One region of the Allohahella marinimesophila genome, then DNA from elsewhere that is predicted to be linked to it. Evidence: predicted binding sites of a transcription regulator. Region 1 holds the regulator's gene; each other region holds the start of a gene.
The links. Region 1 encodes LexA, which represses DNA repair genes until DNA is damaged. Its sites were predicted from a motif close to TACTGTNTANNTANACAGTA; they were not measured.
Positions count from the first base shown of each region.

Region 2: ABD735_RS03820 (putative DNA modification/repair radical SAM protein) is a predicted target of LexA. The motif match lies at 3,385-3,404, and genes of this name have one in related genera.
Region 3: uvrD (DNA helicase II) is a predicted target of LexA. The motif match lies at 1,701-1,720, and genes of this name have one in related genera.

Region 1 covers NZ_BAABBO010000024.1:199-5,922, forward strand. The annotation lists gene ABD735_RS19685 (DUF1329 domain-containing protein) at 1-1,281, opposite strand, end outside; gene ABD735_RS19690 (DUF6586 family protein) at 1,446-1,952, shown strand; gene ABD735_RS19695 (hypothetical protein) at 1,995-2,387, shown strand; gene lexA (transcriptional repressor LexA) at 2,421-3,023, opposite strand; gene ABD735_RS19705 (DUF2788 domain-containing protein) at 3,182-3,391, shown strand; gene ABD735_RS19710 (BatD family protein) at 3,409-5,241, opposite strand; gene ABD735_RS19715 (VWA domain-containing protein) at 5,273-5,724, opposite strand, start outside.
Region 2 covers NZ_BAABBO010000001.1:849,323-855,046, reverse strand. The annotation lists gene ABD735_RS03830 (GspH/FimT family pseudopilin) at 1-334, opposite strand, end outside; gene ABD735_RS03825 (UdgX family uracil-DNA binding protein) at 502-2,025, opposite strand; gene ABD735_RS03820 (putative DNA modification/repair radical SAM protein) at 2,071-3,357, opposite strand; gene ABD735_RS03815 (VC0807 family protein) at 3,561-4,274, shown strand; gene ruvC (crossover junction endodeoxyribonuclease RuvC) at 4,280-4,807, opposite strand; gene aspS (aspartate--tRNA ligase) at 4,820-5,724, opposite strand, start outside.
Region 3 covers NZ_BAABBO010000014.1:114,876-120,599, forward strand. The annotation lists gene uvrD (DNA helicase II) at 1-1,663, opposite strand, end outside; gene ABD735_RS15570 (PA3496 family putative envelope integrity protein) at 1,873-2,091, shown strand; gene ABD735_RS15575 (iron-containing alcohol dehydrogenase) at 2,264-4,045, shown strand; gene ABD735_RS15580 (DUF6482 family protein) at 4,167-4,403, shown strand; gene ppnN (nucleotide 5'-monophosphate nucleosidase PpnN) at 4,429-5,724, shown strand, end outside.

The DNA.
Region 1 (5,724 bases):
AGTGACCTCTGCGGTGGTCCAGGGTACTGGTACGGTGTAATAATTGATCATATGGCCTTCGGCGAAGCGGGTAAGCTCCCCATCGTCGTTATGGCCTTCTTCCAGTACAACCTGCCAGGAGTCTTCATCGAAGTATAAAGTTCGCTTGGCAAACGCATGTTGTATGCCAGTCCGGCGCTCACCTTCAACTACCCAGACCCGGTGCAACTCGTAGCGCGTAAGGTCCTGATTGATATGACCCTTGCGGATAATGTCGCTTTCTCCGACATTACCTGAGTGCAGCTTATAAGCGTTGTAGGGAATCAAGATTTCCTTTTTGCCAACGAGACTCCATTCGTACTGGTCTGGAGCTCCGTTGTACATATCTATCTGGTCTATGAATTTGAGACCCTGGCTATTGGGAAACTCAGCGTCGTAGGCGAGATAGGGTGAGCGACGCAGACGACGCTCGCCGGCAACATACCGCCAGGCCTTGCGCGGTGAAGCGACCAGGTCGACGGATTCATGGATGAGGTTGATGGTGCCAGCCAGTTTCGCAGGAGCCAGCACTTCTGTCTTCAGCATGAACAGGTTGTTATCAATCTCGCGAATAGTCGCGCCTTCCGTGCTGTAGTTGAACAGGTATTCCTGCGAATACAGGATGGTGTTTGCAGCGCCATCCGGGCCGACTGTCGAAAACCCCGTTCGCATCGCGACTTCTTCTCCGCGAAAGCGCAGAACATGGTTCCAGACAATTTCTACAGCTTCCTGCGGAATCGGAAAGGGCGAAGTGGTGACAGCCTTGCGAACACCTGTGCCTCGCGGCATCAGCTCTGCCGTCGTGGCGTTCTTCTTCAGCGCATCGTAGACAAACTCCGGGTAGCTGGCCGAACGACGCGTAGGGTAGACGGGCATGGTATAAGTCGGATGCTTCTCGAACATGGCCTTGTGGCCTTTGGAGAGCATCGCCGCGTATTTGTCGACATTGTCAGCAGTGACCACAAAGCGCGTGCCGTCCTCTGCGTAGGGGTCGGCTTCGTGCTCGCCTTCTACATAGTTGGCAGGGGGGCTCGTAATCCCGCCTGTCCATGGAGGAATCACGCCATCTTTCGTCCCGCTCATTTCAGCACCGACTGGCGTCAGCGATGTGCCGAGCTTCTTGGCCTGCTCAGCGGACACCTTGGCCTGAACACCAACACTCGATAGGCAAAGCGCCGTCGCCGACAGCATTGCCAGGACAGCACCTTTACGTAACAGCAGCTTCGGCGAATGCGCACCGGCTTTCAAAGCGATCGAACTCATAGCATGTCCTTTCCGATTCATAGTCTGCACCTGCGAGAGGTGTAATGGCTTATCACAGAGTATAGGCAAAGAAAATCATCTTGCTATGAACGGGCAGCGTGAAGATTTTGATATACTTCAACGCAGGCAGGCTTGGCCGTAGCCCACCAATAGAGGATGTTCAGATGGCAGCACCAACCCTTACAGAGTGGCAATCGTTCATCAGCGCAAATATCTTCGGCGCAGAGCAGATGCAATTGCAGCAGCAAAAGGTCGACTCCCGGGCGCTACAGGACATTCATGAACGTGCCGCCTTGTTGTTTTTGCAGATGGCCTGGACCGGGCTGCTGCAATCGCTCGCCCGCCAGCAGGGTCTTCAGCTTGAGCGGCCCTCTCTCGATGCGCTAGAGCAGGAAATTGGACATGGCACTGCCGAAACGGGCGTATTGCGAAACCTGTTGGCAGAGCGGGATTCATGGCTGACGCTGATGCTCGAGGCTATAGCAGAGGTCAGTAGTGCTCATGCCGGCCAGGGCGCATCGAGAGAAAATGGCGTATCATCAGATGAAGAGGGGGGCGATGGTCTCATCGCCATGGTTGATCTTGGCGCGTCGTCGAGAGATCTCGCACGCTGGTCTGGAAGCCTGCGTGCCCTCGTATATCAACTGGAGAGTTCCAGCCTTGAATGCTGAAAATCAGCCCTCATAATGTGTCTACACATGTAGGAGATGACTATGCCTTCAGCACTATTTGAAATCATTCAGCTGTCGAATGGTAGCTTTGCACTTCAACAGATCGGTTCCTCCGGTGAACCCTTGCTGAAAATTGAATTCAGTGATGAAGCCAAGGCATTTCTGGAGAATCAGGACGCTCAGGTTGCTCGCGCCATGATTGGTGCTGCAATTCGGACCGTGGGGCAAATGCGGAGCTATGAGGTCACAGAGGAAACATTGTCTGCTGCGGACCTCGCCAGCAGCGTAGAAGGGTCAGATATCGATCCTGACGACGACACGGCTGTTCGGCGCGAAGCCTTCCGAAGAAAATTGGCCAGCCAGAAGGGTAGTGCGCAAAAGGATGGCAAATCGGATTATCGTCAGGTGAAGCCAGAGTCCCACTGGCTTCATTGATCTTCCGGCCTCCAGCGGACGCCGGAGGTCTGCCTAGATCGTGGTGCGTAACACGCCGATCACTTCGCCTTCAATTTCTGCGGAGCGGCTCGACAGGTCTATGCGCATTGTTTCGAAATCGCTGTTCGCTGGCTCGAGATAGAGGATATTATTTTCCTGCCGGATAGTCTTTACGGTCACTTCGTCATCAATTCGTACTACACCGATCGAGCCATTGCGAATCTCTGATGTCTTTTTGATGGCGAGAAGATCACCCTCCAGTATGCCCACGTCTTTCATGCTCAAGCCCCGTACGCGTAGCAGGAAATCTGGCAGTTGCGAGAACAGTCCTTTGTGGATATCAATGCGTTGTTCGATATTTTCAGTAGCAAGAATCGGGAATCCGGCAGCGACCGATCCAACAACTGGGACGCCGGGCTCCGGCTCATCGAGCAGTCGGATACCTCTGGAAGCCCCTGGTATCATCTCGATGGCACCTTTGCGGGCAAGCGCCTTGAGATGCTCTTCCGCTGCGTTGGCAGACTTGAAACCAATGATACCTGAGATTTCCGCACGGGTAGGCGGACGACCCTCCTCGAGAATATAAGTGCGGATCAGTTCAAGAATCTGGGCCTGGCGTCTGGTCAATCCTGTCATGAGAGATGTCCGTATACTGGTTATATAATCAATACTGTTAATGTATACACATCTCGCATGCATGTAAATACCTGAATATCAACCGGAAGCGGCCCCAAAGCCACTGGCCGTGCGCCTTGAATCCGTATCAACGCTCCTCATCTGGATCTGGATAACCAATGACCTTTCAGCAATTCGAATCCCTCAGCCTGTACGTTCTGGTTGGAGGGCTCATCATTTTCATGGGCTTCATCGTCTGGGACCTCGCCAAAAAGTCCAAGGCGGGGCGTTTTGGCACAGCGATTCTCTTTATCGCGTTGTTTCTGGGCGTGGTCGGCTTTGTGGTAAAGACCGTCCTAGTGGAGATCTTTAATGTCGGGGCTGGCTGATAGCGCAGACCCAACGCTTAGTCCCGCTGCGGAGCACGTTCACCAGGATAAAGCGACTCCGCCAGGCTTGCTGGCTGGGCATCATCGGCAGATTTGGACAGCCACTCTCCCGTGAAGTTGATGATCCTGACTTGCAGCTCGGCAGCTCTCGAATCGGCCGATCCTGTCGGACTGCCAAAACAGTGCTGCTGGAGGGTGGCAAGCTCGGCCTTGATCTTACCCAGCACCTGTTCACTACGCGCAACATTTGAGCGGCTGGTCTGCTTCTGGAGCCAGCTGGAATACACGCTGGCAAAGCTGCAGGGTGTCATGGCTTCGAACGCTGGTCGCTCCCTGCGCGCCCACTGCTGTTGAACGGATAGGCCTTCACGGGTTCCGGGTGCCTTTTCGTGGGGTGCCTGAAGCGCGCGTTGTCTGTAGTGCCAGGCCAGCCAGCCGAGTCCAAGGCACAATATCGCCAGAATCAGGCTGAGCAGTGGCCAGAACCTGCTGTACTCTCCAGCGGCAGTGGCTTCGCCAGGCGTAGCAGAATCAGGAGCCGTCACAGTCTGTCGCTCGGCGTCAGATTCGGCGCTATCTGATATCGGAGGTGGTGCGAGCGCAGCTTCGCCTGAACCACTTCCGCTCACCTCAAGTACGCGCTCAGGAAGAATGGCGACACGTTGCTCATCGTTCACCACGTCCCACCAGGGGATTCTGATTTCCGGCAATACGAAACGGCCTGGTCGTGTAGCGATCAGCGCATATTCCTGAGTTCGGACCCCGGTGATGCCGGCGGCATGCACTTCCTCGCTCGTTTCGGACTGGCCTGGATAAAGTCGCACCCCATCCGGGGTATCTACGTCGATGGGGGGCAGCGTAGCACTTTCAAGCCCGAGTCCCTGCAAGGTAATCGTCCGGGTAACCGACTCGCCGACCTGCAGCTTCGCGGTATCCGGCTCATAGGACTCCGAGACACTGAACCCCATGGCTGGAAGCCAGGTGCTGCCGCTGAATCTGGCTGGAGGATCCTTGATATCCACCGACACAGGTGGACTAGTCACCGTTTCGTAGTTGCCCCGCCCAAAGCGACGATTGACGAACCGGCCTGAAAACTTCACCGCCGGAATAGTCAGTTCACCACTGTCTTCTGCAAAAACAGCGTATTGTCGCTCCACGACCTCAAACCGTTTCCCCGCGCGCGTCTGGTTGTACTCCTTCTGCTTCTCGAGCTGCCGGAACAGCGCCCCTTTCACATTGGGGTGGGCCAGTTGTCCATCCACGAGTTCATTGCTGTAGAGCAGTTTGACGGTGAGGAGCATCTGCTCGCCAACGTAAGCGCTCTCCTTGTCTATCGTCATTTCGACCATCAGGTCACTGTCGGCCGGGTTCTTCGGCGCATCGCTGACCTTGAGCTCTATCGGATCGGTCGACTCGTCTTCAAGGCTCAGAGCGGGAATGGTGATATCGCCAGCTCGCTTCGGGCTCAGTGTATACGTCCAGGCGACCAGCGAATTGTTCACATTATTCTCAAACTGGACGCGATAGTTCTGCTGGCGATCAAGTATCTCGAAATCTTCTTCGAGCACACTGACTTCTGGGGAATCGATGTCCAGGGTATTGAGGTTGAACAGGCTGATGCCCAGCGAGGCATCGAGCTTGCTCGAAATTGTAAGCTGCACTGTTTCTCCCAGCGCCAGCTCGTTTCGATCCACCGAAGCCGTGAGCCCATCCGCAGCCATTGACGGGCTGCCGATCAGCATCAGACAGGACAGCCACAGCATAAGCAAGCCTCGGTGACGGCGGTTCAGGGCACGGTCTGATGTCGAGTAGCCATGACTGCTGCTGTTTCGATAATGCATTCTGTTCATTTCCCGATTCATTTCGCTGGTTGTCTCCCCGTTACCAGGGGTTGCTGCTTGCTGTGCCAGGTGAGGTCCGGGTTGCTGGTGCACCTGCCTCGTCCTGTCCGGATCCCGGTGCTCGCTGATCATATCGGCTGTCAGGGTTGCGGTATTGGTACAGGAACTTTCGTTGCAGCAACTCCCCGGGATCATCCGGAATCCGGCGTAGCCACTGCTCCTGCTGCTGCTCACTGAGATCATAAGTCGAGGCCTCTGCGCTAGCTGCAGCAGCATCGGGTAATTCCTCGCCGTCTCCACCTGACTGCTCGGCGGCGGCCTGTTTTGATTCGTCCTTGCCAGCCTGATCATCCGCCTGCTGCTGCCCTTCGGCCGGTGTCTGTTCGGTCTCATTGTCCTGCTGACCTGGGTCCTGGCTGGCGCTCTGGTCCCCGGGCTTGCCACCCTTCGATGAGTCCTGTTGTGTCCCGCCATCCTGTCCCTGACCGTCCT
Region 2 (5,724 bases), on a different contig from region 1:
CAAACGCATCGCGATCACGCAATTGCTGATCTTCGGCCGCCACGAAAGCAGTCCCGCCGTCGTTCTTGGCGCGGCTATCACGGTAAATCGTCCAGCCGTTGCTCCAGACGCGTGGGGTCCCGCCTTTTCTCTGGAGGTTCACAGCCCAGTTCAAACGAATGGCTTCGCTGCGCGCGTAATTGAGTTGCGACACAAAGGAATTGGTTGCCGTTGTAATGCGGTTATTCTTGATCATCGCCTGGAAAGACGGCACACCTACAGTCAGCAGGATGGCCGAGATGGCCAGCACGATCATCAGCTCTAGCAGCGTAAAACCCTGTTGTCTCGACGTCATAGGACGTAGCCCCGATATGTTTATATATCAGGAAGCCTAGTACCTCGTTCAATTTGCAACCACAGCCATCGGACGAACGGCAGGATTGAGCAGACGAACGGTAGTTAAATGCACCTTTTCCCAGGCACTAGCTATGCAAAGCGGCCTACCCCTGAACAGTGCGACGCCTATAACGCCTGCTTCACCCTTTCCAGATCTGCCAGAAATTCTTTGTACGCCGACTGCCTGCCTTGCTCAGGCAGTCGTAACAGGTAGGACGGATGGACGGTCGCAAACACCTGCCGGCCATCATGAGAAATCCAGCGACCCCGCACATCGAGCAGGCGGGTTTTGTCCCCTAAAACCCGTTTTGTAGCGGTTGCGCCCAGGCAGAGAATGTAGCTCGGATTGACCAGATCCATTTCGGCATCCAGCCAGCCTGAACAAGCGGACACCTCCCGTGCCGAAGGACTTGCGTGCAGACGCCGCTTCCCGCCCTCCTTCCATTTGAAGTGCTTGACGGCATTAGTGAGATAACATTCACCAAGATCGAGTCCTACCGCCTCCAAGGCGTCTCTGAGTAGATTGCCTGCAGGCCCCACAAACGGCTCGCCCTGCAGATCCTCCTTGTCGCCCGGTTGTTCACCAACAATCATCAACGATGCGTTGCTGGCACCACAGCCCGGAACTGCCTGCGTTGCCCGCTCGTAAAGGGGACAGGCTCGACAACCCTGGACCAATTCGCGCAACTTCTCGATCGACCTGGCATCCTGAATGGCTGCTGTATTATGCGTGTCGGTAATCCTGAGTGGTTCCCTTGCGCTCACCTTGTGCCTGAGCTCATCTTGTTTGGTTCTCACAGATGAGGACCGTTTGCGAAGTGCTTCTGCATCCAGCGTATCTGCACTCAACATGGCATCTACTGTTTGAGTCGAGCCACTGACCAATGCCGAAATCAAGGCCGCTTCAGGCATATTTTTCCAATAATGCTTCGGCATCTCGCTCTGCATCAATGCCGTATTTGTTCGCGCCGGATTAAAGGTCTTGGCGTAGTAGGTAAGCCACATTGACTCAAACGCGTCTTCGCCGCGCTCAAGAGCTGCTCGAACAGTAGATTGTGGCTCGCCCGCCACGAAGCTTACGTGACCGCCTTCGTGGTGAGCTGCACCGTCTGGCGTAAAAATACTCCAGTGCATATTCGGGAAGCGGCGAGCGAAGAAGGGTGCGGTCAGTGGCAGCACCAGATGCAGGGGCTCGAACCAGGCAGCCCAATGCGCTCTGGCTAGCCTTGGATCAGCCGGCTCAGCGAGATCGAGTGCTTCAGGCGAAACGCTGCCGAGCGGCGTGAAGCGAAGAAACGCTTTCATTTTGTGGGCGGCACGGTGCACGACCTGGGCACGTTTTCTCAGCTCATCGACATCAGGATCAATAGTGAATTCCAACAGATCCCGCTCGCCGTGCACCAGCCTCCACAGTACTCGATACAGTAGCGCCCATTTATCGCCAGAACGGTGGCACGCGACCTTCTGAGCGACAGTCATAAACCTGGACGGAACGCGAGCGCGGGACTCATGATCGGACATCAGCGGCGTGCTATCCCATAGCGATTGCTGCTGACTATCCTCCCAGTTGACGGCTTCCGGCGGAACGCGCGCGTTCAATAATTCTCGCGCTCGCTCCCGCCACTGCTCAAACGTTGAGATACTCGACATGGTTCATCCGGCTCCGTAAAGACGCTCACATGATGAAGTCACCAGCTAACCGAACAGCGCTAATTGCTCTCCAACACCACTTGGCGCCAGAGAGGCTTGCCGAGGAGGCGGTAAAAACGACGCCTTGAGCGTTAGTGAATCAACCAGCGTGGAAGCGGGACGATAATCCTGCGCGACAATGAAAGGCCGTACTTTCTTGAGCGACACACGCATCTTTGCCAGATCATTCAGGCGGAGCGCATGAAAGCGTCGGCTTGTCAGAATTCGCTCCACCGATCTGGTGCCTATGCCAGGAATGCGCAAGAGCCAATATCGAGAGGCACGATTGATATCGACTGGAAAATGCTGACGGTTCCTCAGTGCCCAGGATAGCTTCGGGTCGATATCCAGTTCCAACTCACCCGATTCCGGAGGCACAATTTCCTCAACTCGAAACTGGTAGAATCGCAAGAGCCAGTCAGCCTGATATAAGCGGTTTTCCCGCACCAGTGGCGGCGGCTTGACGGGCAACTGCCGCGAAGCATGGGGGATGGGACTGAATGCAGAGTAATAAACGCGCTTCAGGTCGTAGGCATGATAGAGATTTGAACTGGTAGAGAGAATATCGATATCGTTTGAAGAGTCAGCCCCGATGATCATCTGTGTGCTCTGCCCTGCAGGCACGAATCGCTCCAACTTCACGCGCCGAGAACCACCATGTTTCTGCTTTGCCGAATTCTCTTCCCTGGTGTCATCCCGTTTTAGCCGCACTTTCGCCATGGCGGAACGGATCTGATGCAGGTCTTTCTCGGGCGCAAATTGCTGAAGCGACTCTTGCCTGGGCAGTTCGATATTGATACTCAGCCGATCAGCGTATTTTCCGGCCTCATCTATAAGATGCTGGGACGCCTCGGGGATGGATTTGAGATGGATGTATCCGTGAAACCCCTCCTCCTCCCGAAGCTTTTTGGCCACCTCCAGCATCTGTTCCATCGTGTAGTCAGCGGACTGGATAATGCCGGAACTGAGAAACAGGCCTTCAATATAGTTCCGCTTGTAAAACGAAACTGTCAGCTGAACCACCTCATCTACCGTGAAACGGGCTCGAGCGACATTGCTTGAACTGCGATTTACACAATAGCTGCATTCGTAGATGCAGAAATTGGTGAGCAGAATTTTCAACAAAGATATACAGCGGCCGTCCGGGGTATAGCTATGGCATATACCCATACCTTCCGTCGAGCCGAAACCTTTACCCTTGCCGGCAGCTTTCTTGCCTGCGCCACTACTTGAACAGGACACATCGTATTTCGCCGCATCAGCCAATATTGCCAGCTTTTGAATCAGCTCCATTCACAGATACTCGCACTTTTCGCACACTACTGTATTCTTGTACAGTATCCACCTAATGTAAAGGCGTTCAAGCTAAAGTGACAAGATCGGGGAAGTCTTTTCATCATCTCGGCGTTCTTTCTGATAGACTTTGCCAGGTATATTCTTTGCAGCCGCGCCTAGACAGCCGGCATATCAAGCCCATTCAATCGTAGCTATTGTCCATGACAGACGAAACAACGAGTGCCGAGAAGCCCGCCCACCGCGGCGGCATGCTGCAGAACCTGCTCTTCAATATCATTATTCCGGTCATCATCCTCTCGAAGTTCAGTGGTGAGGATTCGCTCGGCCCAATGGTGAGCATCGTGGTCGCCCTGGCCTTCCCTATCGGCTACGGCCTTTACGACTACAGCAAATCGCAGAAGACCAATTTCTTTTCGGTGCTGGGTATCATCAGCGTCTTTCTGACGGGTGGCATGAGCCTGCTGAAGCTGGATCCTGAATACATCGCGATCAAGGAAGCCGCCATTCCGGCCCTGATCGGACTGGCCGTGCTGATCTCCCAGAAAACGAAGTTCCCACTGGTGAAGATCTTTCTGTTCAACGACCAGATCATGCAGGTAGACAAGCTGCATCAGATATTGGCGGAGAATGGCAAGGAAGAGGAATTCCAGGGAAAACTGTGGAACGTGGCCTCTATCGTGGCAGGCTCGTTTTTCCTGTCAGCGATACTGAATTACATGCTGGCGAAAATCGTACTGGTGAGCCCGCCAGGGACGTCAGCCTACAGTGAAGAACTGGGCAAGATGACCGCACTGAGTTTCCCTGTCATTGCCTTACCCAGCATGATCGTCCTGATGATAGGGCTCTGGTATCTGATCAAGCAGATCAAGCTACTGACCGGCCTCAAGCTTGACGATATTCTCAAGCAGCATTAAGACCTTTAACGCAGTCGGCCGCGGCCAAAACTGCTGACGCGTTCACTGCTCGCGCGCAGCACGCTCAGACTATGGGTTGTATGCAGGTGGCAGATGGCGATCGATAGGGCGTCGGCCGCATCGGCCTGAGGGGTGGCGTCGAGCCGCAGCACAGCTTGCACCATATGTTGCATCTGCGCCTTGGTCGCGGCGCCCGTGCCAGTCATGGCCTGCTTGACCTTGGTTGCCGAATATTCCCCGACTTCCAGCCCAGCTTCAGCCATAGCGAGAATAGCCGCGCCCCTGGCCTGCCCCAGCTTCAGCGCGCTATCGGCATTTTTCGCCATGAAGACCTTTTCGATGGCAGCAGTTTCCGGCTGGTACATCTGGATGACCTGTGCCACTGAACGAAACACACACTGCAGACGGGCTGCCAACGTATCGCCCTGCACTCTGATGCATCCACTCGCGACATACACCGGCTTGTTGTGCTGGGCCTGAATCAGGCCATAGCCGGTAATGCGCGAGCCGGGATCGATCCCGAGAATGATCACTGAACGTCGCTACTAAGCGCCTGGGACTTCTTTCGCACGCAGGCGAATCGATAGTTCCTTGAGGTGGCGATCTTCGACCTTGCCCGGCGCCTGGGTAAGCACACACATCGCACTCTGGGTCTTCGGAAATGCAATCACCTCACGGATCGATTGTGCACCCGTCATCAGCATGACCAGACGGTCCAGACCGAAGGCCAGACCACCGTGCGGCGGCGCACCGTATTTCAGGGCGTCGAGCAGGAAGCCGAACTTGTCAGCCGCTTCTTCTTCACCGATACCGAGAATCTCCAGCACCTTCTGCTGCATGGCGCGATCGTGGATACGAATCGACCCACCACCAAGCTCCGTGCCGTTCAGAACCATATCGTAGGCTCGGCTGAGTGCAGTGCCCGGGCTTTCTGCCAGCATTTCTGGTGAACAGGATGGTGCAGTGAACGGGTGATGCAGTGGCGTCCATGCGCCCTTGTCGGTTTTTTCGAACATCGGGAAGTCGACAACCCAGCATGGTGCCCAGGCTTTGGTATACAGATTTCGATCCTGGCCGATCTTCACACGAAGGGCGCCCAAAGCTTCATTGACGACAGTGGACTTGTCGGCACCAAAGAAAATCAGGTCGCCATTCTCTGCACCGGTGCGGCTGAAAATTTCGCTGATAGCCGCTTCAGGGATGTGCTTGACGATCGGCGACTGCAGGCCTTCAGCCCCGGCAGCCTTGTCGTTGACCTTGATATAGGCCAGACCACGCGCGCCATAGATGCCGACGAACTTGGTGTAGTCATCGATCTGCTTGCGGGACAGCTCGTTACCGGCCGGGATCTTCAGCGCAGCTACCCTGCCCTCAGGATCGTTTGCCGGACCAGAGAAGACCTTGAACTCGGCATCCTTGAGCAGATCCGCCACATCAACCAGTTCCAGCG
Region 3 (5,724 bases), on a different contig from region 1:
GGGTCATGAGCTGCACAGCATCCTGTTCCTCATTGGCCTGTTGCTCGCCGGCATCGAGCGCCGCGTTGGCGAGAAACTCAGCCAGCGGCTCGTCCGCACTTTCGTCATATTCAGCTACCGCGTTCACCATTTCCTCCAGGTTTTCACGGCGCATCTCGCCCTTGTCACCTTTTTCTGTCGCGTGAAACTGAAGCAGGCCCGTCTTGTCGAGCGCCGCCTTGACCAGCTTTTTGAGGCTGACCTCGGTAGACAACTGCTGTAATTCGATAATGACCTCAACCAGCTGTGCAAGGCCCTTCTGAGCCTTGCCCTTGATCTCGCCGCGCTGCAGCAGGTCGATGCTCGCCTGCCACAGCGACCCCCCACCGGCAGCACTCTCGGAGCGAATCTGAGCGAGCGTCTTTGCGCCGATACCACGAGGAGGGATATTCACGATGCGCTCGAAAGCGGCGTCGTCCTGGGGCAGACGGAGCAGCCGCAGATAGGCCAAGGCATTGCGGATCTCCAGACGATCATAAAACCTGAGGCCACCGTAGACGCGATAAGCCACGCCATGCCTGACCAGGGCTTCCTCGATGACCCGGGACTGGGCATTCGACCGATACAGAATGGCGATGTCCTGCAGCGCACGCTCTTCAGTCAAAGCCGTCTGGATCGTCTCGACTATATAGTTGGCTTCATCCTGCTCATTGAAGGCGGCATAGACGTCTATGGGATCGCCATCACCGGCGTCGGTCCATAGCGACTTCCCTAGCCGCGAGGGGTTGTTGTTGATGACAGCATTGGCCGCCTTGAGAATATTCCCGGTAGAGCGGTAGTTCTGCTCAAGCCTCACGACTTCGGTCGAGCCCATGTCAGTCTGGAACGACAGAATGTTCTCGATTTTCGCCCCACGCCAGCCATAAATGGACTGGTCATCGTCGCCTACGACTGTCACAGCCGCCTGCCGGCCGGCGAGCACCCTGAGCCACGCGTATTGAATCGTATTGGTGTCCTGAAACTCGTCCACGAGCAGGTGACGGAAACGCTGCTGGTAGCGAGCGAGAATAGTTGGCTGATGCAACCACAACTCATGACTTCGCAGCAGCAGCTCACCGAAGTCGACAATGCCGGCTTTCATGCAAGCTTTTTCGTAGGCGAGATAAATGCGCTTCATGGTGGCCTGCCAGATGCGATCGCCCTCAGGCACGCTGCCCGCCCGCAAGCCCTCATCCTTTTGCCGGTTGATGAACCCCGCAGCTTCGCGGGGCGCGAAACTGGCTTCATCAATCTGCAGCTCCTTGATCACCCGCTTTACCAGCCGGAGCTGGTCATCCGAATCGATGACCTGGAAGTTTTCTGGTAGTCCGGCTTCTTTCCAGTGGTACCGCAGCAGGCGGTGGGCGATGCCATGGAAAGTGCCGACCCATAGGTTCCGTACCGGGCCCGACAGCATGGGTTCGAGCCGGTGACGCATTTCCCGCGCAGCCTTGTTAGTAAAGGTCACGGCAAGCACTTCCTGCGGTTGAAGCCCCTGCGCCCTCATAACATAGACGATGCGGTGGACGAGCACCCGGGTCTTGCCACTCCCGGCTCCGGCCAATACGAGGAGATGCTGACTGTCCGAGGTGACGGCTTCCCGCTGCGGGCCATTCAGGCCGTCAACGATCTGACTGATATCCATGTTCAAAATGTTCGGCCCGTCCAATCGGCAAAAGGCACACTGTACAAAAATACAGCGGTGCTTGTAAATGGGTTTGACTCTTCTACTTTTTTAGCTGCCGTTTCACAGTTTATGTTGTAAAGTTACACCGGGCATTGAGCAAGTGTCCTGAGTTCTGTACGACACATACGATTTTGACCAATTACAATAAAAGGCAGCATCGCACTCCTATGACACAAACTACAGACTTTGCTTCGAACCTCTTCATGGACTTCCAGAAGTCTTCCTCCAAAATGAACAGCGACGATCCTTCAGCAGACGAAGGTGGACGCAAGGACCGGCCCAGCGCCACTCGCAAGCTTGAGACCCGTCGGGCTATCGAGGATTACATGGAGCTAAAGCGGCTTCACTCCAGCACCGACGATTACGCCTTCGACTTCGACGAGTAGGCGCATCGCGACCATTCGATTGGCTGTTCGACTGGTCGTCGTCATCGGGCTCTACGGCGCACATACTGCGCGCTGCTATACTGCGTAGGTCCACTGCGCGTTTTACTCTCTTCGCCATAACCCGGAGGCGCTTCGGACGAGATACCAAATACAACAACAATAGGGTTTCGAAATGCCAGCCAAGCTCCCAGAATTTTTCGAGTTTTCGATGCCTTCCCGGGTGATCTACGGCGCGAATATCGTAGATGATCTGGATGAGGCGATAGCCGGTTTCGGCCTGAGAAAGGCCATGCTCGTCACCGATGGCGTCATTGTGGATCTCGGCTTGGCCGATCGCCTCAAGGCCAGTTTGGCCGGCAAGAATGTGGTCATTGGTGAAGTCTTCTCCGATGTGCCCGCCAATTCCACGATTGCCACAGTCGAGCGCTGCGCTGAACGCATCAGAAGCAGTCGCTGCAATATGATCATCGGTCTCGGCGGCGGCAGCGTGATGGATACCGCCAAAGTGGCCAACATACTGGCCGTCAAGGGCGGTCGCGCGGAAGACCACATGGGCGCCTACCTGCTCGGAGACGCCGAACTTCTGCCCTTGATACTCATTCCCACTACCGCGGGCACCGGCTCTGAGGTCACCAAGGTCGCCATCATTGCCGACCCTGAAAAGAACATCAAACTACCGTTCGCGGAAACCCAGTTCTTCCCCCAACTCGCCATCCTCGATCCGACCCTGACCACAAGCATGCCGCCAGGGCTCACTGCTGCGACCGGTATGGACGCGCTGACCCACGCGATAGAAGCCTATGTCAGCCGCGAGGCCCAGCCCGCTTCTGACGCGCTGGCCCTCTACGTCATCAGGCTGGTCAACGACAGCCTGCTGGATGCCTGCCGCGAGCCAGCGAACCTCGAGTTCAGAGGCCGTATGCTGGTGGCCTCGTGCCTGGCTGGCATGGCCTTCACGCAGTCAATGGTCGGTATGGTTCATGGCATCTCACATGCCCTGGGTGGCGTTTATCACATTCCACACGGCCTTGCTAACGCGCTCGTACTGCCCGAAGTCATGACTTACAACATGTCGACTTGCAGTAGCCGCTACGCCGATGTTGCCGAAGCGATGAGAATCGAGCTACCGAAACCGGTCGCCACGGCGAGAAACTTGCTGAATCTGGCAGGCCTCCGAAAGATGGGGGCCATTGTCGACAAGGGTCGCTTCGTCGATGATATCGTCAGAAAGGCCGAAGCCCACGCAGCAGTGGCCCGTATACGTGAATTGCTCGGCCAGCTGGCGACGGTGGCCGCTTTGCCCCTGAACCTTGTCAATGCGGGGGTGGATACAGATTTCGCGAAGTTCGACCTCGTCGTCGAAGCCGCCATGATGGATGGCTCGATGCTATACAACCCGAAGGAGGTAACGGCGGACAGCGTGGCAGCCGTACTCAAGACACTACACGCCCGCAAGCCCTCACCAGTCAGTTATCTGCCTCCAGTCACCGCTTCGGTAGCCGCAGCTGACGGCAAAGCGCCGGAGAAGGCCCGCGTGTTTACGGATTCGGCCATGATCTACGACGTGCTGGGTAATTTCTACAAGTCACTCATCGAGAATGAGGAGCTCGGGCCCCGCCTGCTGAACTCCAACCTGGTCGTACAGTTTCGCTACAGCGATCCTAAAGCCGTGATCACACTGGATGCGTCAGGCAGTGAGGTTGTTCTCTTTCTCGGCGATGTCTTCGACGGTGTACCTGAAGTGACGATGAGCATGAAAGCTGATTTCGCCCATGCTTTCTGGCAGGGCAAGGCCAATTTCCTGACCGCGCTCACGAGGCGCCAGGTCACGTCAAAAGGCAATGTTCCCAAAGCCGTCAAGCTACTGCCGATACTCAAGCCAGCTTACGAACTATATCCCGAACACCTCAAGAGTCATGGCCACGGCCATCTCATTCTGGCCCCAGCGGGGTGATGAGACGTTGATCTAATGAGATCTCAGCGTCGTCTACAAATAAACGGCCATTGCTGTTGTTTCCTGTAGCCGTTTTCAGATGTCGTACCTTCAACATGCGAATCATAGCGGAACCACGATCATGAACCTCAATCAGCTCAGAGCCCGGCAGGACGACCTGCGTCACATCAATATCATTACCAACGAAGGTGATATCTATCTCGTAGAAGCCGCGTTTGCCGACCATACGGAACTACTCTTGAACGACAATGGGTCGCCAAGAACCTACGCCGGCGTCTATCATGTGAAGGAATCGCTTGAATCGCTTCGCATTCCGGCCTACAAACTGGTCTTCGACTCACCGTACGAGGAAATCTGAACGACATGCCCGGCTTGACTCACTGATGCAGAAAGTAACCGCCAGAATTACCCCCGAGGGCAGCATGGACCTGCTGTCCCAGGCCGAGGTCGAACAACTCAGAGACACCAGTCAGGGCGGGCTTCACCAGCTTTTCCGAAATTGCGCGCTTGCCGTTCTGAACAGTGGGGAGTTGAGTGATAACCCGCATGAAATCGAGCGCCTCTTCCACGACTTTGACATCCAGGTCATTCAGCAGCCCCGTGGTATCAAGCTCGAATTGATCAACGCCCCAGCGTCTGCTTTCGTTGACGGCAAGCTCGTACTCGGTATCAAGGAACAGCTCTATGCGGTGCTGAGAGACGTCGTGTATGCACACTCTGGCCGCCAGATTTTCGACCCCGAAACACTTGCGCCTCCGGAAATGGCCAAAGCGTCTGATGCCGCAGCTGCAGTGCAGGGCTCGGCCATTACCAATGGCGTGTTCGATCTTCTACGCAATGCCGGTGTTCTGGTGCCGCGCCGCACACCCAATCTCGTTGTCTGCTGGGGCGGCCACTCAATCAGCCGTGAAGAATACGATTTCACAAAGGAGGTTGGCCACTCACTTGGTATTCGTGGCTTTGATATCTGCACTGGCTGTGGACCTGGCGCCATGAAGGGTCCAATGAAAGGCGCCACCATTGCCCATGCCAAACAGCGGATTCGCAACGGCCGGTATCTCGGCGTCACTGAGCCCGGCATCATCGCCGCAGAGTCGCCAAACCCTATCGTGAACGAGCTCGTCATCCTTCCTGATATCGAAAAACGTCTCGAGGCTTTCGTTCGTATTGCTCATAGTATTGTCGTATTCCCTGGTGGCGCCGGGACTGCTGAAGAGATCCTGTACCTGCTGGGCGTCCTGCTGAATCCACGCAATGCCAAGCTTCCCTTCCCGCTGATATTTTCGGGAAACAAAGCGTCGGAAACCTATTTCAGAACCATCGACGAATTCATACAACGAACGCTCGGGCCCGAAGCCAGTCGACATTACAAGATCATCATCGACGACCCGGAGCAGACCGCCCGGGAAGTTCGCCTGGGCATCCAGGACGTCACCTATTACCGTAAATCTCACGGCGATGCGTTTTACTACAACTGGCTGCTCAGCATCGACGAAGCCTTCCAGATTCCGTTCATTCCCACCCACGAATCGATGGCTGCCCTTGACCTGCACCGAAACCAGCCACTCCACCTGCTGGCGGCGAACCTGCGACGTGCGTTTTCTGGCATCGTGGCCGGTAACGTGAAGGCCGACGGCATCCGTCAGATCATGCTGCATGGCCCCTTCAGACTGAAAGGC